3 regions of the Buttiauxella ferragutiae genome follow, and region 2 is predicted to be linked to each of the others. Evidence: predicted binding sites of a transcription regulator. Region 2 holds the regulator's gene; each other region holds the start of a gene.

Region 1 (10,470 bases), 2.1 Mb from region 2:
GTCATCAGGCCGCTGGTATCGCCCAGGCCAGATGACATTAAAACAAGTTTGCGTGGGCAAAGCACTGATGAGTTAGCGAAGCCCTGCAACACATCACACTCGCGGGCGTTTACGGTACAGCCACAGGCCTGGAATGGATAAGCCAATCGATAATGCTCCGACGATAAACGACGCCTTCAGGAAGTTGGTGAGCAGTTGAATCATCAAGTCTTCGGTGTAACCAAAGTGGCTCAGTTTCACGGCTGAAATCATGGCGGTGTAGGCAGAAATGCCAGGGAACATCGGAATAACCGCCGCCACGGTAAAGACTTTAGGATGGGCGAGATACCAGCGCGACCACTGAATACCGATGCTGCCCACCAGAAGTGAAGCGATAAACGTGCTCCATTCAATGTTCATGCCCGCCGTCATCATCGCCATTCTCGAACCGTGGCCAATGGCACCCAGCAGTGCGCAATAAGGTAAGGCACGCTGTGGGACGTTAAACACCAGGGCAAAACCTGCGGCGGGAATGGCGGCCAGCGTCATGTCCTGAAGCAGCGCCAGTAAAAAGTCGATTACTCCCATCCTTTTAACCCCCACAGTGACATCGCCATCACCACTCCAATACACGTGGCAAGCGTAAGCAGGCTAGCCATCGCCCATCTGGCAAGGCCAGTATTGACGTGGCCTTTAAACATATCGGCGACGGCGTTAATCAGCGGAAATCCAGGAACCAGCAACAAGACGCTTGCGGCCATCGCAATATTTGAGGTCATGGCGAACGGGCCTTTGGCAATCAGCAGGCCAGAAATCGTGGTGGCGACAAACGCCGTGATGCAGAAGTTAATTTGCGGATGCAGGTGGTGTGATGTGAGCACCAGGCGCACATACATCGCCACCGAACTGGCAAGGAAAGCAACCATTGCACCATCCCAACCGCCGCTATTGAGCTTACAGAAACAGCCGCAGGAAAGACCGACCATCAGCACTACTAACCAGCGGGGATAGCGCAAGGGTTTAATGTGCTCAAAACGCTTCAAAACGTCTTTATGATCCAAAAGCTTATGCTCGGCCAGGATCACGATGTGCTGCACTTCCGTCACCACATGCATATTGATGCCGCGGTCGCTGTTTTTGCGTGTCGTCGTGAGGCACTGATTGTCTTTGATGGTGCTGAGTACGATGGCGTTCGCTGAGATTGAGCTTTCAACGCTGTCCATCCCTAATGCCACACCTAAACGACTGGAAAGCTCTTCTACAAGGGCGCTTTCGGCGCCGTGTTGCAACAAGAAAAGCCCACATTGAATGCAGAGGCGGGTGACTTCGCGCTGCGGGTTGACATCTGTCGACATGCCTGGCCTATGTAAGATGAAAAGCGACGGCGGTCGCTGAAATTTTAACATCCCCCATTTTTAACATATGCCGACCCCTGTACTCAGGCGCACCAGATCAACATTTAGCGTAATAACGCATTTCGCACACTTTTTCGGCGAAATATGAGCTTGTCCGCACTTTGAGTGAGACTTTCGAAAAGTGCACGTTTTAGACAGATATTGGCCTTCTTTTTCTCTCTGTGGACGCTAAAAATGCACGAATGAGCATTTGTTAAACATAAAAACAACATTCATGTAACGTTTTATTAGAGAGCATATCTTATGAAAACTCAGGTCGTGATAATCGGTGCTGGCCCGTCGGGTTTGTTGTTGGGGCAATTGCTGCACAATGCAGGTATTAGCAATGTGGTGTTAGAAAGACAAACCCCGGAGCACGTACAGGGGCGAATTCGGGCGGGTATCCTGGAAAATGGCACCGTAGATTTGCTGCGTGAAGCCGGGGTCAGTGAAAGAATGGATGCCGAAGGGCTGGTCCATGAAGGCGTGGAGTTTTTGGTAGATGGAAAACGTATTCCGGTTGCGCTAAAAGAGCTGACCGGTGGCAAAACGGTGATGGTGTACGGCCAGACCGAAGTGACGCGTGATTTGATGGACGCACGCCGCAAAACCTCAGCGCCGACGATGTACGGTGTCAGCAATGTACAATTATTTGATGTGAAAAGTGATTCGCCGTATGTCACTTTTGAAAAGCAGGGCGAAACCTACCGCATTGATTGCGATTACATTGCCGGATGTGATGGTTTTCATGGTGTTTCGCGTAAAGCGATTCCGGCAGAGATTACTCGCGAGTATGAACGGGTTTATCCCTTCGGCTGGCTCGGCTTGTTATCTGACACGCCACCAGTAAATCACGAGCTGATTTATGCCCATCATCAACGCGGATTTGTGTTGTGTAGTCAGCGCTCACTAACCAGAAGTCGCTACTATTTGCAGGTTCCTTTAAGCGATAGCGTTGACGCCTGGCCGGACGAACGCTTCTGGGATGAGCTTAAACAGCGGTTGCCAAAAGAATTGGCGGATAAGTTAGTGACTGGTCACTCACTCGAGAAGAGCATCGCGCCGTTACGCAGTTTTGTGGTTGAACCGATGCAGTATGGCAACCTTTTCCTGGTGGGAGATGCAGCGCACATCGTACCGCCAACCGGAGCCAAAGGGCTAAACCTGGCCGCCTCTGATGTGAATTATCTGTTCCGGATCTTATGTAAGGTGTACCACGAAGGGCGAACCGATTTGCTGGAAACCTATTCACCTATGGCGTTGCGCAGGGTGTGGAAAGGTGAGCGTTTTAGCTGGTTTATGACTAATCTCCTGCATGATTTTACAGGAATGGATGCGTTTGACCGCAAAATGCAGCAGGCAGATCGTGAGTATTATCTGACCTCACGCGCTGGATTGACGACTATCGCCGAAAACTACGTCGGTTTACCGTTCGAGCCCGTTGAATAAACTACACTTATTCACTATTAGTCTGTGGATCTTATGCTTAAAAAGAGGACGTAATGAATCTGAATGCCAGTATTCCGGTATTTAAACTATATGGTGAAAGCCGGAACTGGCCTGCAGCAGATTTGCTGCATTGCGAATCGATTCAAAGCCGCAGCAGCCTTTATGAATGGCACATTCGCATTCATCAGCATGCGGATTTGGTTCAATTACTTTATTTGCACAAAGGTGAGGTGGAGATAGATATTGAAGGCGTTAAGCATCATGTGCGACAGGCGTGTATTCAGGTGGTACCTGCGTTGTGCGTGCACGGTTTTAAATTCTCACCGGGGACTCAGGGTTATTCGCTTTCGTTTTCAGCTCCGTTAATCGCCCAGTTTGAGCAGCAATTTGGCCGCCCTTTACAGGTACTTAAGCAGGCGGCGTGTGTGCCGGTGAAAGGCTCGAACAGGCAAATTAATACACTGTTTAGTACCTTACAAAGTGAGTATGAAGGAGCGGGGGAAGCCCGTGACATGATGCTGCATTCATTAATCAGCGCGCTTTTAGTTTGGCTCAATCGGCAATGTGCTCCGGTACCAGGCAGCAGTTCGCGTGTCGAGCGAAAACGGGCGGTGATTCATCAATTTAATCAACTGGTTGAGTGTCATTATCGTGAACAGTTGCTGGTCACGCATTATGCCAGCGAAATCGGTTTATCAAGTGTGCACCTGAATACCCTGTGCCATGAGTTCTATGGCTGTAGCGCTCTGAATGTCCTGCATCAACGCGTGTTGCTCGAAGCCAAACGCAGGTTGCTGTATACCAGCATGACGATCAGCCAGATCTCTGATTATCTTGGCTTTAGTGATGCGACCTATTTTTCGCGTTTTTTCCGCCGTTATACGGGTACGACGCCAAAGGATTTTCGTCAACATCCGATGCGTGAATTGAAAGCGTCTTTAATAGAAGGAAGGTAATTGTTTAATTAAATTTAAATCGTTATTTAGTCACACTGACTATTATTTTGTAGTTTGTAGATTATTTGTAAATAAGATCATAACTTGAAATATTATTTCATCATAAAAAACTCCTTCTAATTTAAATTTCCATCTGAATAAACTATTGTATTTTTGTTGTTCAAAGCACTTATATGTTTAATGTATGAGTGAATCATCGGTCATATTTTAAATAATATGAATGCATTAATCAAAGGAATGATATGGAAAACATTTTTAGTACAAATAGTTTACCTGGAAAAATAATGGTGGTTGTACCCTGCGTGTTAACGGCAGCAGGAATTGTACATCGATTAAAATCCATGCCAAAAATTCATAAATTAGTGAGCAATATCAAAAGGATTGATGAGGCTTATGGAGAGGTATTAAAAGCCACGGACTCACTTGTTATCTTGAATATTAGCGAGTCATCTACTCAACTCGCTGAGGAGATAAAGTTTATTAACTGGTGCCGTACAGTGCAACCTGGCGCTGCAATTGTTGCTTACACACGAAATCATAAACTTAGCGTGTTGAATTATATTTCTGCTTTGGGTGCGCGGGTGATTATTTCTCAATACGAGTCATCCTCAACATTCACCGATTTAATTATAAAGTCTTTTTCCTCCAGATCGATGCTTTCCAGCCCGATGATCAAGAATATTCTGGATACGACAATTTCAGGTGAACTGACGGTATGCGAAGTTCAGGTCATAGGGCAGTTATTTCTTGGGCACAACGTCAGCCAGGTTGCTCAAAGTTTAGGACGCGATATCAGAACGGTGAGCGCACATAAAAGACATGCGATGGAAAAACTCGGCCTTCAGTGTGAGAAAGATCTCCATGTCCTGGGTTGCGCACTGCTAGGAAAGTGAAAGTTTTAAAAGGAGATAAATATGCAGGAAAGCAAAGCAAAGGTCTTTTTGCGTAACCCATTTTGCCGCGCGTTAGTTGTTAGCAAGCGGCCAATGATGAGAGAAGGCCTTCAGTTTATGATGAAGGAACGCGCTGAGAAATCATCGCTCATTCTTTGTGAAAACTATTTAGATATCAGGCCAGAAATATTGCTGCAGATCGATGTGGTGGTTATTGAACTGGATAGCACGTTGCAGGAAATCTTCGAAGCCTGTGATTTCTTCAACCAATTACAAAATCAGCACCGGCAAGTGGAGTGGGTTTTCACGCTTCCCGTGAACTTGGTGAATATTGCCATTGAACGGTTGTTGACGGCCAAAACAGCATTGCTTTCTTTACATGAACCGATGAGCCGTATTATCGAACATGTCTTTAATAGCGGTGGTCAAACCGAAAGAATTAGCCGGCTTCTTTTGCAAGAAAAAGCGGTTAATACGTCCGATATTACGGTGACGAATGCCAATTTAACTTTTTCAGAGCGTCGTGTTCTACGGCTGCTTAGCAAAGGGTGGCAACTGACCCAAATTGCGACTCTGCTCGAGAAAAGTTACAAAACCATCAGTGCACAAAAAAGCAGTGCTATGCGCCGCCTGATGCTGAAAACGGACGCCGAAATGTATGCATGGATGATCAGTGTACATGGGATGCAGGAGCTGAATTTGCCTCCGTATCACCAGGGGATATGAAGAAAATTAGTGATGACTGAGGTTCGCTAGTGCGTCCTCAGTCATCTGATTATTGGCAGACATCGACCCAAAGTGCAGCTGTGAGTTCAGCCAGACGAGCCGGGGAAATACGCACTGCGCTATGAATCGCTCCTGCTGCGGGTAAAACTTCTTCGTACTGTTTTAGTGAAATATCACAGTAAACCGTTAACGGATTTTCCAGGCCAAACGGACAAACCCCGCCTACCGGATGACCTGTCCAGATAACCACTTCATCGCTGCTGAGCATGCGGGCTTTTGCCCCTAAAGCCGCTTTGAGTTTTTTATTATCCAGGCGTGCGTCACCTTTCGCGACAACCAACACGACTTGATCCTTAACTTTCAACGACAATGTTTTAGCAATTTGGCCCGGTTCAACGTTATGGGCCATGGCTGCCAGAGCAACGGTGGCGGTGCTTTGGTTTAATTCGATGATGTCGATATCCGGGGCGTTTTCGGCAAAGAATTGCCGGACTGACTGCAGGCTCATGCTTTTCTCCCATTCTTGGCCGCAAATAATTTGGCATAAGGCTGTGCTATATGTAAACCAGTGAACGCATAATTTCTATGTGTCATGAATACATACCGTCAATAGCCAATGCTGTGATGTGAAATAGCTAAACAACTCAAAGTTTCAGTGATTTCTGGATCTTCTTCACAATCACTGCAACCGGTTTCAGTAACCGGTTGCAGAGTAAGAAAAGGCGATGAATACTGAAACGGTCACACACCTGTACCCAATAATAAGAGCAGCCTATGAAACCTATTTTTTTATGCTGTGCCACTGATGCCCCTGCCAGTGTTTTAGACATTAAAGCTGTATCTAAAAAGGTCCCGGCTACGGGGATCAATTATATAAATTACGGATTGTTACGCGGCGATATTCTTCCCGCTGTAACATTCGCGTTGAAAGCCTGACAGGAGCACTGCTATGTCATCGAATCATGCCGCTTTTAATCTGATCTTTCGCTTTGTAGAAAACTACGTGAGTCCCGTCGCGGGAAGAATTTCATCACAACGCCACGTTATGGCGATTCGTGATGGGTTTATTTCTGCGATGCCATTCATGATTGTCGGTTCGTTCCTGCTGGTCTTCGCCTATCCACCTTTCTCGCCAACCACCACCTGGGGCTTTGCTCGTGCATGGCTGGATATGGCAAAACAGTTTGAAGGGCAAATTCTGACGCCGTTTGATATGACGATGGGCATTATGTCTATCTACATTTGTGCGGCGATTGCCTATAACCTCGGTAAACATTATATGAAGTCGCACGGCCTGGATCCGTTCATGTGTGCGATGCTTTCGCTAATGGCATTCCTGCTGGTGGCGGCTCCGAAAACCAAAGGTGTGATGCCGATGGATAGCCTGGGCGGGACGGGGATCTTTACCGCGATTCTGGTGGCGGTTTACTGTGTTGAAATGATGCGCTTCCTGAAAGCGCACAATATCGGGATCAAGCTGCCGGACCAGGTTCCACCAATGATCAAAAACTCCTTTGATCTGCTGATTCCTGTGCTGGTTGTGGTTCTGACACTCTACCCGCTGAGCCTGCTGATTCAGTCGCAGTTCGACATGTTAATCCCGCAAGCGATTATGTCGGTGTTTAAACCTCTGGTATCTGCTGCTGATTCATTGCCGGCCATTCTGCTGGCGGTGCTGATTGGTCACTTGCTGTGGTTTGCCGGGATTCACGGTGCGGCGATTGTTTCCGGCATGTTGCAAATGTTCTGGCTGACCAACCTGGGGATGAACCAGAGCGCGTTGGCACAAGGCGCACCTTTGCCACACATCTTCATGGAAGCATTCTGGACCTTCTTCATTGTTGTCGGTGGTTCGGGGGCCACTATGGGTCTGGTGATTTGCTATCTGCGGAGTAAATCTGCCCACCTGCGTTCCATTGGCCGTCTGAGTATTGTCCCAACTTGCTTTAACATTAACGAACCCGTCATCTTTGGTACGCCAATCGTAATGAACCCAGTGTTCTTTATTCCATTCTTGCTGGCACCAATGGTTAACGCCGTGCTGGCATGGGGTGCTATGAAGATGGATTTGATTGGCCGTGTGATTTCAGTGGTTCCATGGACTGCACCCGCGCCAATCGGTGCTGCATGGGCATTAGGCTGGGATTTCCGTGCGGCGATTCTGGTGATTCTGTTGGCTGTTGTTTCCGCCATCATCTACTTCCCGTTCTTTAAGGTGTACGAGAAGCAGTTGCTGGAGCAGGAAGCGGAAGAAGCTCAGAAAGCCTCTGGCGAAGAGAGCCAACAGGCTGCTTAATGAAATGAAAGAGTGAGATGAAACGGTGGGGAAACCCGCCGTTTTGCTTTATTACTTCAGGGTACAGTCGCCACAACCTTGTACATCAGGCAACTTATAGCGCTGGCAGCAGGTGCGGCGTACCAACAAACCTTCGCGCAGGATTACAGTGCGGTAGAGGGGGTTATCCTGGCCATCGCGCAGTTGTTTTTCAAAGAAACAGGCGTGGCGCAATTCAGCGATTGTCGCATCATCAAGCAACTCTCTCAGCTCACCAAAAAACCAATTTAGCAAATACCCAGTATTGCTCCAGATGAGTTTCCCATTGATCTCACCGCTGTTTTCCAGCGCCTCAACGACCGGCATTAGCCCTTCAACCAGCAGTTTCTCAAGGCGTTGTTGCAACGGCTGGGTGGTTGCCACTCTATCTTCCTGAACGTCTATCCAGAAAGTGGCGGCTCTGCCCGTTTCATGAAACTCGACATGAATATGTTGTGGGCCGATATCCAGCGCTCGGGGCTGAGTGATCAGCGCCATCACCAGCGGTGGAACCAGCAGGCCAAGATACCATTGCGCCCACAGTGATTTCAGCGGTTTCCCCTCACGGGCAAGTTGCGGCTGGTTGCGATAAATATGGTCACTGTAACAGGCAAGAAGCGAGGTTAACGCAGCGGGTTGGGCCCATTGATACAACGTCTGGCTGGTTGCCGGAGTGGGCTCATTGAATTTGATGATGTCATTAAAATAAGGTCGATGGGTGATGAAATGCGCACGCAGCTCATCTGCCAGCTCTGGCTGTGAGCTGGTAGCAAATGGCGAGTGCCATGCAAAATCATCAAGAAACTGGGAAGACTGAAAAGCCATCGACAAACAAGACCACTAATACAAATGATAATGATTGCCAATCCTATCTATAGGCAAAGCCTTTAGCAAGGCTATTTTGTGCGCGTGTTCTGATGGGGGATTTTTGCTCAGGCAGGCAGCAGCGATTCGCTGACAAAAATGCTATTACGACCCTGGCGTTTGGCTCGATAAAGAGCGCTATCAGCCTGCCGTAAGGCCTCTTCGATGTTTTGCTGTTCCAGCACGGCAAGGCCAATGCTGGCCGTCACATGGGTTGCCACGTCGTCATTAAACAAGTGTGGGATCTTTAAATCATAAACCCGTTGGCGGATACGTTCAGCGGTTTGCAAAGCCTGCTCGGCATCCACATCGGTCAGCAACACCATAAATTCTTCACCGCCATAACGGGTGACAATATCGCGAGAACGAACGGCATCGCGAATGGCGGCAGAGACATGTATCAAAGCCTGATCGCCCATGCTATGACCATAGTTGTCGTTGTAAGCTTTAAAATGATCGATATCCAGCAACAAGACGAAATGCGTGCCGCTTCCAACGGCTAACACTGTCTCAAGTCGATTTTGAAAACCACGGCGGTTATACAGACCGGTAAGGGGATCTAACATACTCAAATCGTTAAGAGTTTCTTTCTCTTCGAGTAGTTTATCCATTAAACGACGAGTAAAATTATCATTACGTTGCTGAATGATATTCTGAATGATAATGCCAATGCCCGGGAGGGCCACCGAATATAAAACTCTCGGCCAATTATTCCCGTGGTCGAGCCATAAAATCATTAGCGTTACCGGCAAGCATGAGGCGATAAATGCTTGTATGTTATTGATAAAAGAGATTGAGCCAATAAATAATATCGCCAGTAAGGCAATAATTAGAAAATTAAGATCTTTAATCGGCATCACACTGACTTTTATATAGATATGCCATGCCCAAAGTGAGCCAATTATTAACGAAACAGCGTTAATGTTGATCAGTGTTTTTTTGTTAAAAAACTGCCAGAGCAGGCAGCAGAGGCTTATCACCAACACCATGATAATCGGTAAGGTAAGGTGCTGAGTGTGGGCAGAAGGCGACGCCATACTAAATCCCGCAGAAAACGCGTTCAGTAATAAAAATAAACGCAACGAGAGTTGATGTTTCCCTTTGAGTAAAGCGCGCCAGGTTGTTGCTGTCATATCAGATAGTTCTTTTTACTCGAACTCAACATTATGCTGTTGAATAATATTATAAAAATAGATAGGAAAGTGATTTCTTAAGGAAATTATTTGACTGTTAATTATGTATTTTTAATCGTCGCTCAATCTATCACCTTAATGAATATATGTCATCTGGTGATCAGGAATGCTAAACATTTCTAATGTAAAACAGAATCTACACAAGCGCTGACAAACGAGAAATTATATCATATGATATTGGTTATCATTACCAATTGATGAGATAGAGATAATGTTACAACGGCAGTTAGAAAGTGCGTGGGCAGTGTTGATACCTGGAGGAATTGTCGCCGCATTGTTGTATCTGGATCTTTCTTTTAGTCAGTGGCGAGTGCTGATTGTGCTGGGATTATTGGTGACGACGGCAATGCTCTACCATAAACGGTTACGTCATTTTGTCTTGTTGCCATCATGCGTTGCATTTGCCAGTGGGCTTGCACTAGCGATGATGAATCTGGAAGCTATGAAATAGGGATGTGAAACAGAGAATGACGAGAGTGAAGCCAGAAGAGGGTGATAAGAATTGGTGCGAAGAGAGGGACTTGAACCCTCACGCCCGTTAGAGCACTAACACCTGAAGCTAGCGCGTCTACCAATTCCGCCACCTTCGCAAATCAAATCTTATCTGATATCGCCTTCGCATTGGTGCGAAGAGAGGGACTTGAACCCTCACGTCCGTAAGAACACTAACACCTGAAGCTAGCGCGTCTACCAATTCCGCCA
Region 2 (10,470 bases):
GGTTCCGGTTGAATTGGTGACGGCTTCAGCGAGTGGTCTGGACGGGCAGATTTCGCCGCAGGCGGCGGCCTGGCAGATCCCGCGTATCGCCAAAGCGCGCAATTTGCCGGTTGAACAAGTTGAGCGTTTGATTGCCGAGAACACCACGCAGCCATTGGTCGGTTTTATCGGTAAACCGGTGGTGAATGTGTTGTTGGTTAACGTGGCACTGGATGCCCTTCAAACTCCATAAGATAAAACTGTCGGATGACGCTGGCGCTTATCCGACCTACGAATTACGGCCGTTGTAGGGTGGATAAGCGCAGCGTCATCCACCAAAAAATAAGGAGCTGTTATGACGCAGGAACCGCTGCGCCCTAATCCAGATAAGTTACTGGAGCAGGTCAATCGCAAACCTCGCGGTAAGCTGAAAATATTCTTCGGTGCTTGTGCGGGCGTGGGGAAAACCTACGCCATGCTTCAGGAAGCACAGCGGCTGCGGGGGCAAGGACTGGATATTCTGATTGGCGTGGTGGAAACCCACGGTCGTAAAGAGACTGCCGCCTTGCTCGACAGGCTCGATCTACTACCAGCAAAGCGGATACACCACCGTGGGCGATGGGTTCAGGAGTTTGACCTTGACGCCGCCCTCGCCCGTAATCCTGCGCTGATCCTGATGGATGAACTGGCGCACAGCAACGCGCCCGGCTCGCGCCACCCTAAACGCTGGCAAGACGTAGAAGAGTTACTGGACGCCGGGATCGACGTTTTTACTACCGTCAACGTGCAGCATCTCGAAAGCCTGAACGACATCGTCGGCGGCGTAACCGGCATTCAGGTCCGCGAAACGGTACCCGACCCTATCTTTGATGCCGCCGATGAAATCGTGCTGGTCGATTTACCGCCTGACGATTTACGCCAGCGTCTGCATGAAGGCAAGGTATACATCTCCGGCCAGGCTGAACGCGCCATCGAACACTTTTTCCGTAAGGGGAATTTGATTGCCCTGCGCGAACTGGCGTTACGCCGCACCGCCGATCGCGTTGACGACCAAATGCGCGCCTGGCGGGATAATCAAGGCGAAGAAAAAGTCTGGCACACGCGCGATGCGATTTTGCTGTGTATCGGGCACAGTTCCGGTAATGAAAAACTGGTGCGCACCGCGGCAAGACTGGCGGCGAAATTAGGCAGCATTTGGCATGCGGTTTATGTCGAGACGCCACAGCTTCACCGTTTACCTGAACATCAACGACGCGCTATTTTGGCTTCATTACGCTTAGCGCAAGAACTGGGTGCGGAAACCACCACCACGCTTGCCGATCCCGCCGAAGACAAAGCTATTTTGCGTTACGCCCGGGAGCATAATCTCGGGAAAATAATTATTGGCCGACGCAAGACCCGCCGTTGGTGGAGCCGTGAATCTTTCGCCGATAAACTCGCTCGACGCGCACCCGACCTCGATTTAGTGATTGTAGCGCTGGATAACAAACCTTTTGTCGCCTCTCCTACCACGCAAGATATGCGCAACTTTAGCGAAAAATGGCGTATGCAGTTGCGAGGCTGCGGCGTGGCAGTTGGGCTTTGCGCCATCACTACCTTTATCGCCAATCAATGGTTGATGGGCTTTGATGCCGCCAACCTGGTGATGCTGTATCTGCTAGGCGTGGTCGTTGTGGCGCTGTTTTACGGGCGCTGGCCTTCAGTGCTGGCGACAGTGATAAGTGTACTGAGTTTCGATTTATTCTTTATTGCGCCGCACGGCACGCTGGCAGTTTCCGATATTCAATACTTGTTAACCTTCGCGGTGATGCTCACCGTTGGTCTGGTTATCGGCAATCTCACCGCTGGGGTGCGCTATCAGGCGCGGATTGCCCGTTATCGCGAACAACGCACACGCTACCTGTATGAGATGTCGAAGGCCCTCGCCGCCGAGCGCACGCCACAGGATATTGCCGCCACCAGCGAACTGTTTATCAATAACAGTTTTCATGCCCGCGCCCAGTTATTACTCCCCAATGAAAATGGTGTGCTGGAACGAGCCAATGCAAAGGGTGAACCGCACAACTGGGATGAAGCCATCGCCCGCTGGAGTTTTGATAAAGGCCAGCCTGCCGGCGCTGGCACCGATACGTTACCTGGTGTGCCGTATCAAATTTTGCCGCTGAAAACGTCGGAAAGAACCCTCGGGTTATTGATTGTCGAGCCGAGTAATTTGCGTCAGTTGATGATCCCGGAACAACAACGCCTGCTGGAAACGTTCACGTTACTGGCGGCCACGGCACTGGATCGCTTATTGCTGACCGCCAGTGAAGAGCAAGCCAGGATTTCCAGCGAACGCGAGCAAGTGCGTAATTCGTTGCTGGCTGCGTTGTCTCACGATTTGCGTACTCCGTTGACGGTGCTGTTCGGCCAGGCAGAAATACTGACGCTGGATTTGGCCTCTGAAGGCTCGAAACACGCCCCGCAAGCCAACGACATTCGCCAGCATGTGCTGAATACCACGCGTCTGGTGAACAATTTATTGGATATGGCGCGCATTCAGTCTGGCGGATTTAATCTGCGCAAAGAGTGGTTAACGCTTGAGGAAGTGGTCGGTAGCGCGTTGAAGATGCTGGAACTGAGTTTGGGCGGTCGGCATATTGTGCTTTCGTTACCTGACCCGTTAATGCTTATCCATGTTGATGGCCCGCTGTTTGAACGCGTGCTGATAAATCTGCTGGAGAACGCGGTGAAGTACGCCGGGTACCACGCCAATATAGGTATTCGCGCTCAGACCGAGGCTTCCCAACTGGATCTTGAGGTCTGGGACAGCGGTCCAGGTATCCCTGCTGGCAAAGAACAGCTAATCTTTGATAAGTTTTCCCGTGGTAACAAAGAGTCCGCCATCCCCGGTGTCGGTTTAGGGCTAGCGATTTGCCAGGCGATTGTTGAAGTGCACGATGGAAAAATTTATGCCGAAAATCGCCCGGAGGGAGGGGCGAGTTTTCATGTTATTTTACCGCTTCCCCCACCGCCTGAACTGGCTGAGATGAACGAGGCTTTGTGATATCAGTTCTGATTATTGAAGACGAAAAAGAGATCCGCCGTTTTCTGCGCACCGCGCTGGAAGCAGAATCGCTACGCGTTCATGAAGCCGAAACATTGCAGCGTGGTTTGCTGGAAGCCGCCACGCGCAAGCCTGATTTAGTGATTCTTGATCTCGGTTTACCCGATGGTGACGGTCTGGATTTTATCCGCGATTTCCGCCAGTGGAGCCAGACGCCGATTGTGGTGCTATCTGCTCGCAGCGATGAACAAGTGAAGATAGATGCGCTAGACGCGGGCGCGGATGATTATCTCAGCAAACCGTTTGGTATTGGCGAGCTGCAAGCACGTTTGCGAGTAGTATTGCGCCGCCATGCCAGTGTGGCACAGCCCGATCCGGTTTATCAGTTTTCAGGCATTAGTGTGGACCTTGCTACCCGCCGTATTACGCGGGATGGCGCTGAAATCCATCTCACACCGATTGAGTTTCGTTTGCTCGCCACGCTGCTCAATAACCACGGTAAGGTGCTGACTCAGCGCCAGTTGCTCAATCAGGTTTGGGGGCCGAATGCCGTGGAGCATAGCCATTATTTGCGGATTTATATGGGACATTTGCGCCAGAAGCTGGAAAGCGATCCCGCGCGTCCGGCGCATTTGCTGACCGAAACTGGGATTGGTTATCGGTTTATGCTGTAGTTCCGGCAGACAAAAAAGGCGCCTTGCGGCGCCTTTTCCAATTCAACATCTTACTTCGCGTTTTTCAGCACTTCGCTGACAATCTCTACCGCTTCTTTCTCAATTTGCAGACGGTGTTCTGCACCTAAGAAACTTTCACAGTAAATTTTGTACGCATCTTCAGTACCCGAAGGGCGTGCCGCAAACCAGCCGTTGTCGGTCATCACTTTCAGGCCGCCGATAGAAGCGCCGTTGCCAGGGGCCGCCGTTAAACGTGCGGTGATCGGGTCACCTGCCAGGGTGCTGGCGCTGACCATTTCCGGAGAAAGTTTGGATAATGCCGCTTTCTGCGCAGTTGTCGCGGAGGCTTGCAGACGGTTGTAGCTTGGCGCGCCGAAACGGGCAGCCAGTTCGTCATAATGCTGTTGCGGGTTCTTACCGGTGACGGCGGTTATTTCTGCCGCCAGCAGACACATGATGATGCCGTCTTTGTCGGTAGACCACGGTGTGCCATCAAAGCGCAGGAACGATGCCCCGGCACTTTCTTCGCCACCAAAACCAAAGCTGCCGTCGAACAGGCCATCAACAAACCATTTGAAACCCACTGGCACTTCAACCAGTTTACGGCCCAGGTCGTTAACCACGCGGTCAATCATCGCGGATGACACCAGAGTTTTACCGACGGCCACATCTTTACCCCACTGCGGGCGATGCTGGAACAGGTAGTTAATCGCAACCGCCAGATAATGGTTTGGGTTCATCAGCCCTGCTGGCGTGACGATACCGTGGCGGTCGTAATCCGGGTCATTGGCGAAGGCCAGATCGAATTTGTCACGCAACGCCAGCAAACCTTCCATCGCACACTCGGACGAGCAATCCATACGGATAGCGCCGTCTTTATCGAGGTGCATAAAGCGGAAGGTTTGATCGACGTGATCGTTAACAATCGTCAGATCCAGGTTGTAGTGTTTGGCGATGCGCTGCCAGTATTCGATACCGGACCCACCGAGCGGATCAACGCCCAGTTTCAGACCCGATTTCTGGATGGCGGCCATATCAACGATATCCACCAGCCCTTCGATAAACGGCTGCACCAGATCTTGTTCTTGTACGTGACCGCTTGCCCAGGCTCTCTCCAGAGAGATGCGTTTTACATCTTTCAGATCCGCCGCCAAAAGCGCGTTGGCACGATCTTCAACCACCTTGGTGACGTTGGTATCAGCCGGGCCACCATTAGGCGGATTGTATTTGATACCACCGTCTTCCGGTGGGTTGTGCGAAGGCGTAATGACGATGCCGTCAGCCTGCGCACCAGCGTTTTTGTTATGCGTCAGAATGGCATGTGAAATGGCAGGCGTTGGCGTGTAGCCGTTTGCCTGCTGCACAATGACATCCACACCGTTTGCAGCCAGCACTTCCAGCACGGAAATAAACGCAGGTTCAGATAGCGCGTGGGTATCTTTACCCACGTAGCACGGCCCGGTAATGCCATTTTTTGCACGATCTTCAGCAATCGCCTGAGCAATCGCCAGAATGTGAGGTTCGTTGAAACTATGACGTGCCGCACTACCACGATGGCCGGAGGTACCGAATTTCACCGCGTGTTCGCTATTCCCCACTTCAGGCTTCAGCACGTAATACTGGGCCGTCAGTTGGGCTACGTTAATCAAATCGCTCTGTTGTGCCGGTTGTCCTGCACGAGGGTGGTTAGCCATTGGCCTTTCCTTCTGACGCGAGGTGTTAGATTGTGCCGCAAACCTTTTCAATCAATTCCGCAGGGAACTGCATTGATTGCATGATGTGTTCAATCATGCTGCATTTACGACCCGTATTGGTGTTAGTGATAACCCAGTATGGCGTGCCCGGAACATGCTTTGGTTTGGTCTGGTTGCCATTTTGCAGCAGCGTTTGCTCATTACCTGCAAAATAGACGCGCGTCCGGCCATGCAGCGACTCGGTCGCTTCACCAAAAGCATGTGCGTCGAGGGTATACAGAGTAGAAAGCACCATCATGAAACGATTGACGGCTTTCTTTTGCTCGGCATATTCATCTGACAACAGTAATTCACGAACCGCACGTACGCGATCGCGAGCTTTGTTTACGGGTTTGGCTTCCGGAGCAGCAGCTGCTGCCGTCTGGCCGGTAGTTACTGGTGTAGCAGGAGATTGACCGGCGGTAAATTTCAACATGCGCCGTAAAATATCGGACGCGCTTTCACCAATGTGCTGCGTGTGGCTGGCAATATAGCGATAGAGCTCGTCATCAACTTCAATTGTTTTCATCTTAATCCGGTGCGGTATCTTTTCTGAATTCAAGTTGTTGGGATTATATGTACATATTCGCACAAATCCCAACCTCGGGTAGCGCCAAACTTATGTCACACCACAAAGTCAGACTAAACTGGAAATTTGCGGCACTGCGGCAGGATGCCGTTATGATACCCTAACCTCACGAAGTAAAAAAAAAGAACTTTGCCATGAAATTGAATGCTCGCCTGCAAACTGCGCAACAATCGACTAGTAATTCCCCCATCGTCCTAATCCACGGCCTTTTTGGTAGCCTTGATAACCTGGGCGTGTTGGCCCGCGACCTCGGGCAAAATCATACGTTGCTGCAAATCGATCTGCGCAACCATGGTTTATCGCCCCGTAGCTCTGAAATGAACTATGCCGCGATGGCGCAGGATGTGGTTGAAACGCTCGAAGAATATGGCTTTGAAAAAGCAATCATTATCGGCCATTCCATGGGCGGTAAAGTTGCGATGGCTCTGACAGCTATTGCACCTGAGCGCATTGATAAACTGGTGCTGATTGACATTGCACCGGTGGATTATCAGGTACGCCGTCACGATGAAATTTTCGCGGCTATTAATGCAGTCAGTAGTAGTGGAGCGAAAACACGTCAACAAGCCGCTATGGTGATGCGTGAGCATCTGAACGAAGAAGGTGTGATTCAATTCTTGCTGAAGTCATTTGCTGACGGCGAGTGGAAGTTTAATGTTCCGGTATTGTGGGAACAGTACGAGAATATTGTCGGCTGGCAAGCTATCCCAACCTGGAATGAACCGGCACTGTTTATCCGTGGTGGTGCATCCCCTTATGTTGACGAATCACACCGCGAAACGCTGCTTGCGCAATTCCCTCAGGCGCGCGCTCATGTGGTTGCCGGTGCCGGACACTGGGTTCACGCCGAAAAACCTGATGCTGTTTTGCGCGCAATCCACCGTTTTATCGACGCAAGTGCCGCAAACTGATTAAAAACAAACCGACTGGCTGTTAGATGCAGCTAACGCGTTGGCGCGCAAGCCATGCTGATGTATGATTGCGCGCTAAAATGCGCCAGAGCACCCCGCTCCGTGCCACCTGAATTCCCTGTCAGTAGTCTAATCATGGCAAAAGAACAAACGGACCGTACTACATTAGATCTGTTCGCGGACGAGCGTCGCCCCGGGCGGCCAAAAACTAATCCGCTGACGCGTGATGAGCAACTGCGTATCAACAAACGCAACCAGCTCAAGCGCGATAAAGTACGCGGCCTGAAGCGAGTGGAACTGAAGCTCAATAACGATGCAGTAGATGCACTAAATCATCTGGCTGAAGCGCGCAATATCAGTCGTAGTGAGTTGATTGAAGAGATTCTACTCGCGCAACTGAAGCAGCATCTCAGTTAGTTGAAAGGCTATATGCACGGAATACGATGTTGCAGTCTGTGCACAACAGGCTGATAGCAGTTTCCGCACCGCAATGTGTTCTGCTATGATTGCCCTATCTGTGGCCAATTAGCAGCCACCATACCATTAAGTATCAAGAGGTTATTTTACTCATGGCAATCGTAGGCATTTTTTTCGGCAGCGACACTGGTAACACCGAAAATATCGCGAAGATGATTCAAAAACAGCTCGGTAAAGACGTTGCTGAGGTGCATGACATTGCTAAGAGCAGCAAAGAAGACCTGGAAGGCTTCGACATTCTGCTTCTCGGCATTCCAACGTGGTATTACGGTGAAGCGCAATGCGACTGGGATGACTTCTTCCCGACTCTGGAAGAAGTTGATTTCAACGGCAAACTGGTCGCCCTGTTCGGCTGTGGTGACCAGGAAGACTATGCAGAATACTTCTGTGACGCATTGGGCACTATCCGTGACATCATTGAGCCACGCGGTGCTGCTATCGTCGGTCACTGGCCAACGGCGGGCTACCATTTTGAAGCCTCTAAAGGTCTGGCTGACGACGATCACTTTGTCGGTCTGGCTATCGATGAAGATCGTCAACCAGAACTGACTGCTGAACGCGTTCAGAAATGGGTCAAACAAGTTTCTGACGAGCTGAACCTGGCAGATATCATCAACGCCTGATTCTGGATGTGACGCAGCTTTTAAACGGGTTGCGTCACATTGATAGATTATTCCGATTAAAATAATCGCTACAAATTTTTAACTTTTCGGTTTGTCCCTGTACAATGACCCCCTGGCTAAATAGCTAACAAGGCAATTAAATCGCGACTCAGCCGCCATTTTTTAGCTTGATTATGAATAATACTTGCGGTTTCCATTTAGAATCTGCAGTTCTATAATGAGACGCATTCATCTTAACGCTCACCCTGAGTCCGAGCGATCCGTTAAGCAACAGGACAATTTCCGCATGACTGACAATAATACCGCATTGAAGAAGGCCGGCCTGAAAGTCACGCTTCCGCGATTAAAAATCCTTGAAGTGCTACAGGGTCCGGTGAACCATCATGTCAGTGCGGAAGACTTATACAAACGTCTGATTGATATGGGCGAAGAAATTGGTCTCGCCACAGTTTATCGTGTACTAAACCAGTTTGATGATGCAGGCATTGTCACTCGTCACAACTTCGAAGGCGGCAAATCCGTATTCGAGTTAACTCAACAACATCACCACGACCACCTGATTTGCCTGGACTGCGGCAAAGTTATTGAGTTCAGTGATGATTCAATTGAATCTCGTCAGCGTGAAATCGCATCACGCCATGGCATCCGTCTGACCAACCACAGCCTGTACCTTTACGGTCACTGCGCTGAAGGTGATTGCCGTACCGACGAGAATGCACACGAAATCAGCGAAAAGTAATCCGCATATCTGACATTCTGAACCAGATGTCAGGTATAAAAAAACCGGTGAGGAAGCTCACCGGTTTTTTTATTGCCTGAATTCACAGATTACTTGTTGTTCGCACGAATCTCTTGCCAGATTTTATCGCACTTGGCTTTTACCGCCTGGTCGTTACCAGTACGAGTGGCCTGAATACAGTTTTGATAATCCAGGGTGCGCACCGTTTCTTTCTTCGCAAATTCCTGGTGTTCCTTTTCCTGACCCAGCACGTTTAACACGCTCTGACAGGCCTGAATTTTATCAGGATTCCCTTCTGCGGTATTGATACAGGCGCTATAGGCTTGTTTCAGTTTTGTATCTTCCGGTGCCGTTTTAGAGGGTTGTGCGCAGGCGCTCAAACCTAAAGCCATGACCGTAACCAAAATGATTTTTTTCATGCTCGATATCCTTTATAAAACCGGGCGCTTTCACGCCCGGAATCGAATCAGAAGATGGTGAACGGTGCGATGACGATGAATTTCACGTCACGCTCATCCTGGAAGATGTTGCCGTAACCACCGCCCCAGCTTGGGATGTCGGAGTGGTTGTCGTATTGAGTGAAGTGCAGTTTGAACAGAGTGCCTTTCGCGCGCCCATCCTGAATGGTGTACAACGCATCAAGGCTGTACGCCGATTCTTTCAGGCGATTGTCAGCATCGTAGTAACCGTCAGTGGTTGGTTTAGAGCTTGGTTTTGCATCCCATGCGTAAACATACGAAGCACCTACAGCCCAACCAGCCAGATCCCAATTGCTCAGGTCATACATGGCACCCGCGAAGATGGCTTTTTCACCATTGGCGTTGAAGTCAGAACGGTTATCCCACCAGATATCCAGACGACCGTTTGACGATGCGTAAGTTGGGGTCATACGTTGCAGGAAGTAGCCCTGCTGGCCATCAGCCTTGACCATGGTACCTTCGAGGCGCAGGTCAACCTGGCCCACTTTGTAGCCGAATGTCAGAGCCTGCAACCATGCCGTGCCGTCATACAGATCGTTAACGCTGCCATCAGAGACTTTGTCACGCGAACCGTAGAACTGGTAGCTGGTAGACAATGGGCTGCCAGCTACATCAAATTTGTAGCTTGCTTTAGTGAAGTATTGGTCGATATACCCTTCTGCCTGACCGAATGCCGCTTCAAGAATCAGATCATTTTTGAAGTCATACTTCGCGCCCAGCGAGTGCAGATACTCAACTTTGGTGTTCTTATCGTTCTGATAGAACTTGTCCATCTCCAGGTGCCACGGAGCTTTATACTCATTGGTCCACATGTAGGAGAAGCTCAGAGCACCGGCATCGGCATAATCAAAGTTTGCCCCGGCTTCAGCGCCCTGGTAAGTACCAGGCATGAAACTCCAGTGTGGTGCTAATAAAGATTGCCCTGTTGGCTGGATGTAACCCGCACGGGCCCAAACCGGGCCGTATTTGAATTTAGCTGCGGCTTTATAAAGGCTTATACCGCTCTTATCGCCGGAATAATCTTCATCGTAAGCTTTGTTTGAAGAGGAAAATGCGATTTCGTTCGGGTGGCCGCTGTCGCCATTTTCTGCCATTTCGATAGCAGTAAAGGCGGCGATATCCAGACCAAACATGTCAGCAGCATAACCGGACTGGAAGTCCAGATTGGCGTTCCAGGTAGCGTGAGAAAGGTTAGTTTCATATTTATCTGTCGTAACATC
Region 3 (10,470 bases), 700 kb from region 2:
GCATGAAGTGATGGCGCTTATCATGCAGGGGAAATCGAACAAAGAGATGGCTCGCGATCTTTCGTTGTCACCGCGAACCGTGGAAGCGCACCGCGCGAGTTTGTTTGCCCGGCTAGAAATAAACTCGCTGGCGAAGCTGATTAAAATCTACGGTGGTTTAAAAGGAACTACGTAAAATTACCTGGTTTACCAGGTATTCGCCCGAATGGTTTCGCATCGCACGGTTGGTTACCTTAACTCCTGTAAATTAATCACTCCGAGTTGAGGGAAGAAACCATGAAAAAATCAATCTTGTTAGCGGCTGTTCTGTTCAGTGGTGCCGCAGCAATGCCTGCATTCGCCAGCAACGTGCTGAGCGAAAAGAACCTCTCACTCGAGTTTGCCGATAAGCTCGCACAGAGCGCAATCCAGGCCTGTAGCGCTAAAAACTACAACGTGGCGGTAACGGTTGTTGACCGCGCGGGTGTGGTGAAAATTGTTAAACGCATGGATAACGCAGGTCCGCATACTGTAGAAGCCAGCCGTATGAAAGCATACACCGCGCTGACTACCAAAAATGCCACCGGTGATGTTATGAAGAGTGCACAGGATAACGCCGGTGCGCAGAATATGCGTGATATCCCTGGCTTCTTATTATTGGGCGGTGGAGTTCCTGTCAAAGTCGATAACCAGACTATTGGCGCTATTGGTATTGGCGGCGCACCTGGCGGGCATTTGGATCAGCAATGTGCGGTTGACGCGCTCGAAGCAAATAAATCACTGCTCAATACTTCCGCTTAATAATCCATCCATTTTGTTTAAGTTGCAGGTCTATTATATAGCCTGCAACTTAAATTATTTCAGCTATAAGTTGTATCTCACGCGCTATATAAAACAGCCTTGAATCCAGCGCACCTTGCCCATGAACTCTTTTTTTGTCAAAATAACGGCGTAAGCGTCAAATACTTTAAGTATTACACGGACGTTATTTATACAGATATGAGTTTATGGAGCTATAATGAAGTATGTACTTGCACTTATGTTGGGCGTGGTATTATCCGGTTGTACAGCTAATGACTGGGTAGATGCTGCTGGTGGCATAATGCAGGCTAAAGATAGCCATGAAAAAGACAGCAGGAATAAGCGTATAAAAGCGGCTAATAAGGCTGCAGGTTACTAATATTTAGAGAAATTCACACATCCCTCTTCTGACTGTATAGAGTGAGAAGAGGAATGATCTTTTATGATGACTTACTGGCTAAATACTCCTTTGGCTCTCGCCTGTTGGCAGGAGATATAGCCATAATGTTTGCGGTTTCCATTCTCATCGAATGCCACATAAAAAGGCATTGTCTCAGCATCTTTTTTTAGCGTGTAATTGATGCAAGTCCCATTGATTTCTGGAACATTCATCTCACTGTCTGGTTTCCCACCCGCTGCAATAACGGAGCTTTTTGTCGCATTAGTCGCGTACGTCGCTTGTACTAACGGATAATTATCAAACTTCATAAAACTGAAACTACAGGCACTTAATAAAGGCACAATTATAAAAGGTGTATAGCGCATTGGATATCCTTCCGTAGAATATAATTACCAACAAAATTAAAATTAACGAACGGATTTTTCTTGCTCGTCAAAGCCACTTTCTCATATATATTAAGCGTATGAAGGACTCAGTACAATTACCGGGCTAATGGTCACGGTATTTAACAAAATGAAGAACAGGGGATATTGTCGCTGGGCATAAAAAAGCCCCGCAGATGCGAGGCTCACGGACAGGGGAATATGTTAATCGAACACACCGTTAATGACGGAGGTCACAATGGCCATGCTTAAAGCAATAAGCACCAAATCATTACCCACCGCTTGCCATGATCCTCATTCGACTTTCCGTTACCCTGGCCTTTGTTGCCCTGGTCCCCGCTATTACCACTGTTACCGTGATTACCGCCACCATTGCCGTTGCCCGGGTTTGCATAAACGGGGGCTGCAAGGACCGTCAGAGAAATAACCGCCGCAAATGCAGTTTTGAGAGTGCGACGCTTAATCATGATGCTTATTCCTTGAGGGGAAATACACACTTTGAAAATATGACGAGGTTATAACCTTAACAATCTTATGTTTTCTTATTTTTAAATACAGTTGCATGAATGACCTAACCATCAGATTTAAGTTGAGAAAAATTTACTCAAGCTATGAGTTAGAATTGTTCACATGCCTGTCGCATTCAGTGACTTTCACGATAAGGAAGTAAGGAAAATATTATGGACATTAGCGGGTTCACACTCTGGTTAGATCGCTGGAACCTCATTCCAGATGGTACACCGTTCACAACCCATACCTCCAAACTCTTGCCTGTTGAGACAATAACAGGAGGTATGAAAGCCATGCTTAAAATCACAGATGATGCGGATGAGCAATCCGGTAATGCTCTAATGTCATGGTGGGAAGGAAATGGCGCAGCACAGGTTATTGCATATGAAAATGAAGCCATTCTTCTCGCACGCGCAATGGGGGAGGCATCACTCTCCTCTATGTCCCGGGAAAGTCAGGATGCTGAGGCGTGTCGGATTTTATGCTTTACAGCAAACAGACTTCACACCACCCCAAAACGGCCTTTACCACAACTTCCGACTCTGGCTGAGTGGTTTTGTCCTCTTCAATCAGCAGCCCAGCTGTATGGAGGCATCCTGTCGCGTAGCGCTGAAATAGCAGAAGAGTTGTTATCGACTCCACAAGAGTTGGTCGTATTACATGGCGACTTACATCATGAGAACGTTCTTGATTTCGGTGCCTCAGGCTGGCTGGCCATTGATCCAAAAGGAATCATCGGTGAACGAGGTTTCGACTTTGCCAATATTTTTACCAATCCGGATCTTGGCAATCCCATACCCCGGGTTGCTACTGTCCCAGGAATATTTAAACAACGACTGAATCTGGTTAGCGAAATGGCGGGCCTTGATAGAGAGCGTCTACTCAAATGGATCATTGCGTGGTGCGGACTCTCAACAACATGGTCACTCGAGAGCAACGAAACAGCATCCATAGCATTAGAAGTTGCAGCGCTGGCAGTGTCCGAACTGAATCAGTGAACATGCAGTCTCGAGTTAAATGCCCGTAGGCCACCTGTCTGGATCTTGCAACAGGAAGTGTTGAGGCTATTTTCACGTCACCAGATTAAGCAGAAATAGTTAAATTGTTGATGTTGCAGTAAATCGTTGTTTTCAGACATTTTAGGTTACCTATCGCATAAATCGGTATTCTCTATACATCTTTTACTTTCTATCACCTAATCATTCGCCCGGCATTTAAATCCTTCTCAATTCAGTGGCTTAAATAGCTCTTTTCACCACCTGCAAGACTTTCAGTAGGGTCTATCCTTAGTTAAGACGCCTAAAAATGCAGCATTTTTCGAATACCCCTGTTATCAGGATGTTGTATTGATAATAGTTATCATTAACATGGGGTGTAGGCTTTTAGGCGCCAAAACATTAAGAGGTGAACTATGGATGTGCAAACCGGTAGCTTCGATCCCAGTGAATTTGCCTGGAAGGGACTGACGTTGACCCCTGATGCGTGCTCACATATTCGCAAACTGGCAAGCCAGCAACCTGGATTTTTGGGTGTGCGTTTGGGGATTAAACAGACAGGTTGTGCAGGGTTTGGCTATGTACTGGACACCGTAAAAGAACCAAAACCCGACGATCTCCTTTTTGAAACAGACGGCGCAAAGCTGTGGGTGCCACTTTCAGCGATGCCGTTTATCGACGGGACGGAAGTCGATTATGTGCGCGAAGGATTAAACGAAATATTCAAATTCAACAACCCGAAAGCCCAGCACGAATGTGGCTGTGGTGAAAGCTTTGGGGTGTAGGCGGGATTATGTCACGTAACACTGAAACGTCTGAAGAAGTGCAAACCTGGGCGGGCAGCCATTCTTATAAAGAAGGTTTTTTCACCCAGTTAAAAACCGACGAAATGGCGCACGGCATCAACGAAGATGTGGTGCGGGCAATTTCTGCGCGGCGTAATGAGCCTGAGTGGATGCTGGAATTTCGCCTGAGCGCATATCGTGCCTGGCTTGAAATGGAAGAGCCGCACTGGCTGAAGGCCAATTACGAAAAACTTAACTATCAGGATTACAGCTATTACTCCGCGCCGTCGTGCGGGAGTTGCGACGATAACTGTGAGTCTCAACCGGGTGCGGTTCAGAAACCCGGCAGCAACGCCTATCTGACCGGTGAAGTAGAAGAGGCATTTAAACAGCTAGGTGTTCCGGTGCATGAAGGCTCGAATATCGCCATGGATGCGATTTTTGACTCCGTTTCTGTTGCCACCACTTACCGTGAAAAACTCTCTGAACAGGGGATTATTTTCTGCTCCTTTGGCGAGGCGATTCACGAATTCCCTGAGCTGGTGCAAAAGTATCTCGGCACCGTGGTTCCGAGTAACGACAACTTCTTTGCCGCACTTAACGCGGCGGTTGCCTCCGACGGCACGTTTATTTATGTGCCGAAAGGCGTACGTTGCCCGATGGAGCTTTCTACCTATTTCCGTATTAACGCCGAGAAAACTGGGCAGTTCGAACGTACCATTTTAGTCGCTGATGAAGGCAGCTACGTCAGTTATATCGAAGGGTGTTCAGCACCTGTGCGCGACAGCTATCAGCTTCACGCAGCGGTGGTGGAAGTCATCATCCATAAAGATGCTGAAGTGAAATATTCCACGGTACAAAACTGGTTCCCAGGCGATGGCAACACGGGTGGCATTCTGAATTTTGTGACCAAACGTGCGCTGTGCGAAGGGGCAAATAGCAAAATGTCCTGGACGCAATCCGAAACCGGTTCTGCTATTACCTGGAAATACCCAAGTGTCATTCTTCGTGGCGATAACTCTATTGGCGAGTTTTTCTCCGTAGCGCTGACTGCCGGGAATCAGCAGGCCGACACTGGCACCAAAATGATCCACATCGGCAAAAACACCAAATCGACAATTATCTCGAAAGGGATCTCCGCCGGGCATAGCCAGAACAGCTATCGCGGTTTAGTGAAAATCATGCCGACGGCGACCAACGCCCGTAACTTCACACAGTGCGATTCGATGCTTATCGGCCCGGACAGCGGCGCGCACACTTTCCCGTATGTTGAGTGCCGCAATAATACCGCCCAGCTTGAGCACGAAGCCACCACCTCGCGCATCGGGGAAGATCAGTTGTTCTATTGCCTGCAACGCGGGATAGCCCAGGACGATGCAATTTCGATGATCGTCAACGGGTTCTGTAAAGACGTGTTCTCAGAATTGCCGCTCGAATTCGCGGTGGAAGCACAAAAACTATTAGCGATCAGTCTGGAACATAGCGTCGGTTAAGGATTAAGGGAAAATTATGCTGAGCATTAAAGATTTACAGGTAAGCGTTGAGGACAAAGAGATCCTGCGCGGTTTGAGCCTTGAAGTGAAACCGGGCGAAGTACACGCCATTATGGGGCCGAACGGCTCCGGGAAAAGTACGCTTTCTGCAACGCTTGCTGGTCGTGAAGACTATGAAGTGACCGGTGGCGAAGTTCATTTTAAAGGCAAAGACTTACTTGAGTTATCGCCGGAAGACCGTGCCGGAGAAGGCATTTTTATGGCGTTTCAGTATCCGGTAGAAATTCCGGGAGTCAGCAACCAGTTCTTCCTGCAAACCGCGCTGAATGCGGTGCGAGAGTATCGCGGCCTTGAAGAACTCGACCGTTTTGATTTTCAGGATTTGATGGAAGAGAAGATCAAACTGCTGAAAATGCCGGAAGATTTGCTGAGCCGTTCAGTGAACGTGGGTTTTTCTGGCGGTGAGAAAAAACGTAACGATATTCTGCAAATGGCGGTGCTTGAACCGGAACTGTGCATTCTTGATGAGTCAGATTCCGGGCTGGATATTGATGCGCTGAAAATTGTCGCTGAAGGTGTTAACTCCCTGCGTGATGGCAACCGTTCATTCATCATCGTTACGCACTACCAGCGTATTCTTGATTACATCAAGCCTGATTTTGTTCATGTGTTGTATCAGGGCAGGATTGTAAAATCGGGAGATTTCAGTCTGGTGAAACAACTGGAGGAGCAGGGTTATGGCTGGCTTACCGAACAGCAGTAACAGCAACGCTCTGCAACAGTGGCACCACCTGTTTGAAAGCCAGGGCGATAAACGAAGCAAAGAAGCGCAGGAACATATGCAGCAAATGCTGCGTCTGGGTCTGCCAACGCGCAAACATGAAAACTGGAAATATACGCCACTTGAAGGGCTACTGAATAATCAGTTTATCTTGCCCGCACCTGAAGTTTTTACAGCTGTGCAACGCGACGAGCTGGTGCTGCCAATAGATGCGTGGCGACTGGTGTTTGTCGATGGGCGCTTTAACGCTGAGCTAAGTGACGATCTCACCAATAGCGGTTTTGACGTTATCGTTGATGAAAAGCGTGATTCTTTGCCAGCAGCCGTGCAGGGTGAAGTGTTTCTGCATCTCACTGAAAGCCTCGCCGAAAGCGTGACGCATATCCGTGTTGCGCGAAATCATAGCCCCGCTAAGGCGTTGTTATTGATGCACATCAGCCGTGGCAGTGAATTGGGTGAAATGAATACTGCGCACTATCGCCACCATTTATCTCTTGGTGAGGGTGCTAAAGCGACGGTTATCGAGCATTACGTCAGTCTGAATGATCAGGCGCATTTCACGGGCGCACGCTTGACTGTCGATGCAGCGGCAAACAGCCAGTTGCACCACTACAAGCTGGCGTTTGAGAACGCGCAAAGCTACCACTTTGCCCATAACGATTTAGTGATAGGCCAGGATGCCACCGTTGACAGCAACAGCTTCTTGTTGGGTACCGCGGTGTTGCGCCATAACACCAGTTCGCAGCTCAATGGCGAAAATACGCAGTTGCGCATGAACAGTCTGGCGTTGCCGATTAACAACGAAGTGTGCGACACGCGAACCTGGCTTGAACACAACAAAGGCTACTGCAACAGCCGTCAGCTGCATAAAACCATCGTGCGCGATAAAGGCCGGGCGGTGTTTAACGGCATGATCAAAGTGGCGCAGCATGCGATTAAAACTGACGGACAGATGACCAACAACAACCTGTTGCTTGGGCGTCTTGCGGAAGTGGACACCAAGCCGCAACTGGAAATTTACGCCGACGATGTGAAATGCAGCCACGGTGCCACCATCGGCCGTATCGACGATGAACAGATGTTCTACCTGCGTTCGCGTGGCATTAAAGAGCAGGCTGCACTTCAGATGATTATCTATGCCTTCGCCGCAGAGCTTACGGAAAGCATTCGTGACGAAGCATTAAAACAGCAAGTGTTGGCGCGGATCGGCCAACGGTTTGCAGGGGGCGAGGCATGAGTTTTTCCATAGAACGGGTGCGTGCTGATTTTCCAATTTTAAGCCGGGAGGTTAACGGGCAGCCGCTGGTCTATTTAGACAGTGCCGCTAGCGCGCAAAAACCGCAGGCGGTCATTGATGCTGAACTGGATTTTTACAGCCACGGTTACGCTGCGGTACATCGCGGGATCCATACGCTGAGCGCGGAAGCGACACAGTTAATGGAAAACGTACGCAACCAGGTTTCGCGTTTTATTAATGCGCAATCGCCAGAAGAAATCGTTTTTGTTCGCGGCACCACCGAAGGGATTAACCTGGTCGCCAACAGCTGGGGGCGTGCCAATATCCAGGCCGGAGATAACATCATTATTTCCACCATGGAGCACCACGCGAATATCGTGCCGTGGCAAATCCTCTGTGAGCATACCGGTGCAACACTGCGTGTGATTCCGCTGAATCAGGACGGCACTTTGCAACTGGATGTGTTCCCTACGCTGATTGATGAGCGTACAAAATTGCTGGCGATTACCCAGGTTTCTAACGTACTGGGCACTGAAAACCCGGTGCGAGAAATGATCGCCACAGCGCATCAGGCTGGTGTGAAAGTGCTGGTGGATGGGGCTCAGGCCATCATGCACCACACTATCGATGTGCAAGAGTTGGATTGCGATTTCTATCTTTTCTCGGGGCATAAAATTTACGGCCCAACGGGTATTGGCGTGTTGTATGCCCGTGAAGAAATCCTGCAAAACATGCCACCGTGGGAAGGCGGCGGGTCGATGATCGCCAGTGTGAGCCTGACCGCAGGCACGACCTACGCCGCGGCACCGTGGCGCTTCGAAGCGGGGACGCCAAATACCGCAGGCATCATCGGACTGGGCGCCGCGTTACGTTATGTCGATAGCCTAAACTTAACTGAGGTGAGCGAGTACGAGCAATCGCTGATGCGTTATGCGCAGCAGGCGCTAAAAGCGGTTCCAGACCTGACGATTTACGGCCCGGATCAACGTCTTGGGGTGATCGCGTTTAATTTGGGTAAACATCATGCCTACGACGTGGGGAGTTTTCTCGATAACTATGGCATTGCGGTGCGTACCGGGCACCATTGCGCCATGCCGTTAATGGCGTTCTACCAGGTTCCGGCGATGTGTCGCGCTTCGTTCGCCATGTATAACACTGAAGAAGAGGTGGATCGCCTGGTGACGGGGTTACAGCGTATCCATCGTCTATTGGGCTAACAGGGAGAAAGCCATGGCCACCATGCCCGACAAAGAAAAGTTATTGAAGAATTTCAGCCGCTGCAGCAACTGGGAAGATAAGTATCTCTACATCATTGAACTTGGCGGGCGTCTGCCCGAGTTCCCTGAAAGTGAGCGCAAAGCGGAAAACACCATTCAGGGTTGCCAGAGCCAGGTGTGGATTGTGATGCAGCAACAGCCTGATGGTGTGATGAAGCTTGAGGGCGACAGCGACGCCGCGATAGTCAAAGGGCTGATTGCTATCGTGTTTATTCTCTACCAACAGATGACTGCGCAGGATATTGTTGCGTTTGATGTTCGCCCATGGTTTGAGAAACTTGAGTTGGCTCAGCACCTTACACCTTCTCGTTCCCAGGGGCTTGAAGCAATGATCCGCGCAATCCGTACCAAAGCTTCTAATCTTAGCTAAACTCAAAGAACAGCTTTCATCCTGTAAACGCGAGGTAATTTTATTACCTCGTACGGTTTTCAGCATTCCGGCATTCCAGCCGGTGAATACAGGAATCCAGTATGAAGCGCGCGTTCTCTCAAATTACATTAATTCTTATCAGTGCTCTGGCGGTAAGCCAGTCGGCCTGGGCCGTTGACTATTTATTGCCTCCTCCTGGCAGCCGAATAATTGGCGAGAATCAAACCTATATTGTTCCTGGTGATGGTAAAAACCTTGAGGCAGTTGCTGCGAAATATAATACCGGAGTGTTACTGTTAATCGAGGCAAACAATACTGTTGACCCTTTCTTACCGAAACCGGGAAGTGAATTAACCATACCGTCGCAAATGATTCTGCCAGATGCCCCGCGTGAGGGGATTGTTATCAATTTGGCCGAGTTGCGGTTGTATTACTATCCGCCAGGGCAGAACCGGGTTGAGGTTTATCCGCTCGGTATTGGTCAGCTTGGGCGTGAAACACCAGTGATGGTGACTCGCGTCAGTCAAAAAATCCCTAATCCGACCTGGACGCCAACCGCGAATATTCGTGCACGTTCAGCCGCACAAGGTATTACGCTGCCCGCAGTGGTGCCAGCAGGGCCTAATAACCCACTTGGGCGTTATGCACTGCGCCTGGAGCAGGGCGGCGGCGAGTTTTTGATTCACGGTACTAATGCCCGTAACAGTATTGGCTTACGCGTGAGTTCGGGTTGTATGCGTATGCGTGCGCCGGATATTAAAGCGTTGTTTAGCCAGGTGGCGTGGGGGACACGGGTTCAAATCATCAACGAGCCGGTGAAATTCAGCATCGAACCTGATGGCAGGCGTTATGTGGAAGTGCATCAGCCGTTGTCGCGTAATGACTGGGAGAATCCACAAACCGTGCCGATTGCTATTTCAGCCTCGTTTGGTTCGTTTATCGACAACCCGATGAGTGACAAAGCGCAGGTAGATAGTGCCATCGCGAGGCGAGCGGGTTATCCGGTATTAGTGAATGCTGCGCAAGGTGTTCCATCACAACCCGTCAACATTACCCCGATACAGAGCGTCAGAACGACCACAGGCAGCGCGCCTGCGACAAACAGTACTGGGAGCATGGTTAGCGGGCAGAGTAGCGTGGTGATGAATTAGAGGCGTTTTGAGTGCAGGATATTCAGGCAAAAAAAATGGCGCACAATGTGCGCCATTTTAATACAAGTACTCTTACTTACGGTAAGAGTGAGCTTGGTTGTCCAGACGCTGGTTAGCGCGTGCTGCGTCGTCTTTAGCAGCTTGAACGTCAGAACGCATTGCGTTCACGTCGTTGCTCAGCTGATCAACTTTAGCGTTCAGAGTCTGAACGTCAGAAGACAGTTGATCGATTTTAGCGTTAGAAGAACAACCTGCCAGCATAGTAGAAGCCAGGATTACCGCGCCCAGTACCAGTTTAGTACGATTCA

Evidence for each region. The regulator Fur, encoded in region 2, represses iron uptake genes when iron is present. The targets are predictions, from matches to a motif close to ATAATAATGAGAACNACTATCAA.
Region 1: fhuF (siderophore-iron reductase FhuF) is a predicted target of Fur. The motif match lies at 8,555-8,577, and genes of this name have one in related genera.
Region 3: sufA (Fe-S cluster assembly scaffold SufA) is a predicted target of Fur. The motif match lies at 3,420-3,442, and genes of this name have one in related genera.

What each region holds. Positions count from the first base shown of each region.
Region 1 is NZ_CP093332.1:637,061-647,530, forward strand. Features, by position in the region: gene MNO13_RS02945 (threonine/serine exporter) at 94-567, opposite strand; gene MNO13_RS02950 (threonine/serine exporter family protein) at 558-1,334, opposite strand; gene pobA (4-hydroxybenzoate 3-monooxygenase) at 1,638-2,822, shown strand; gene MNO13_RS02960 (helix-turn-helix domain-containing protein) at 2,876-3,778, shown strand; gene MNO13_RS02965 (LuxR C-terminal-related transcriptional regulator) at 4,021-4,671, shown strand; gene MNO13_RS02970 (helix-turn-helix transcriptional regulator) at 4,693-5,397, shown strand; gene MNO13_RS02975 (YbaK/EbsC family protein) at 5,447-5,905, opposite strand; gene MNO13_RS02980 (PTS sugar transporter subunit IIC) at 6,347-7,693, shown strand; gene fhuF (siderophore-iron reductase FhuF) at 7,745-8,536, opposite strand; gene MNO13_RS02990 (GGDEF domain-containing protein) at 8,644-9,708, opposite strand; gene MNO13_RS02995 (DUF1435 domain-containing protein) at 9,980-10,219, shown strand; tRNA gene MNO13_RS03000 (tRNA-Leu) at 10,272-10,358, opposite strand; tRNA gene MNO13_RS03005 (tRNA-Leu) at 10,391-10,470, opposite strand, start outside.
Region 2 is NZ_CP093332.1:3,833,752-3,844,221, forward strand. Features, by position in the region: gene kdpC (potassium-transporting ATPase subunit KdpC) at 1-232, shown strand, start outside; gene kdpD (two-component system sensor histidine kinase KdpD) at 335-3,025, shown strand; gene kdpE (two-component system response regulator KdpE) at 3,022-3,699, shown strand; gene pgm (phosphoglucomutase (alpha-D-glucose-1,6-bisphosphate-dependent)) at 3,750-5,393, opposite strand; gene seqA (replication initiation negative regulator SeqA) at 5,419-5,961, opposite strand; gene ybfF (esterase) at 6,156-6,932, shown strand; gene ybfE (LexA regulated protein) at 7,068-7,349, shown strand; gene fldA (flavodoxin FldA) at 7,502-8,032, shown strand; gene fur (ferric iron uptake transcriptional regulator) at 8,319-8,771, shown strand; gene chiQ (ChiQ/YbfN family lipoprotein) at 8,861-9,190, opposite strand; gene chiP (chitoporin ChiP) at 9,238-10,470, opposite strand, start outside.
Region 3 is NZ_CP093332.1:3,132,779-3,143,248, reverse strand. Features, by position in the region: gene MNO13_RS14455 (response regulator transcription factor) at 1-175, shown strand, start outside; gene MNO13_RS14450 (GlcG/HbpS family heme-binding protein) at 277-780, shown strand; gene MNO13_RS14445 (hypothetical protein) at 998-1,159, shown strand; gene MNO13_RS14440 (hypothetical protein) at 1,231-1,545, opposite strand; partial or broken gene MNO13_RS14435 (hypothetical protein) at 1,842-2,030, opposite strand; gene MNO13_RS14430 (aminoglycoside phosphotransferase family protein) at 2,244-3,071, shown strand; gene sufA (Fe-S cluster assembly scaffold SufA) at 3,485-3,853, shown strand; gene sufB (Fe-S cluster assembly protein SufB) at 3,862-5,346, shown strand; gene sufC (Fe-S cluster assembly ATPase SufC) at 5,363-6,109, shown strand; gene sufD (Fe-S cluster assembly protein SufD) at 6,084-7,364, shown strand; gene sufS (cysteine desulfurase SufS) at 7,361-8,581, shown strand; gene sufE (cysteine desulfuration protein SufE) at 8,595-9,011, shown strand; gene ldtE (L,D-transpeptidase LdtE) at 9,113-10,162, shown strand; gene MNO13_RS14390 (major outer membrane lipoprotein) at 10,235-10,470, opposite strand, start outside.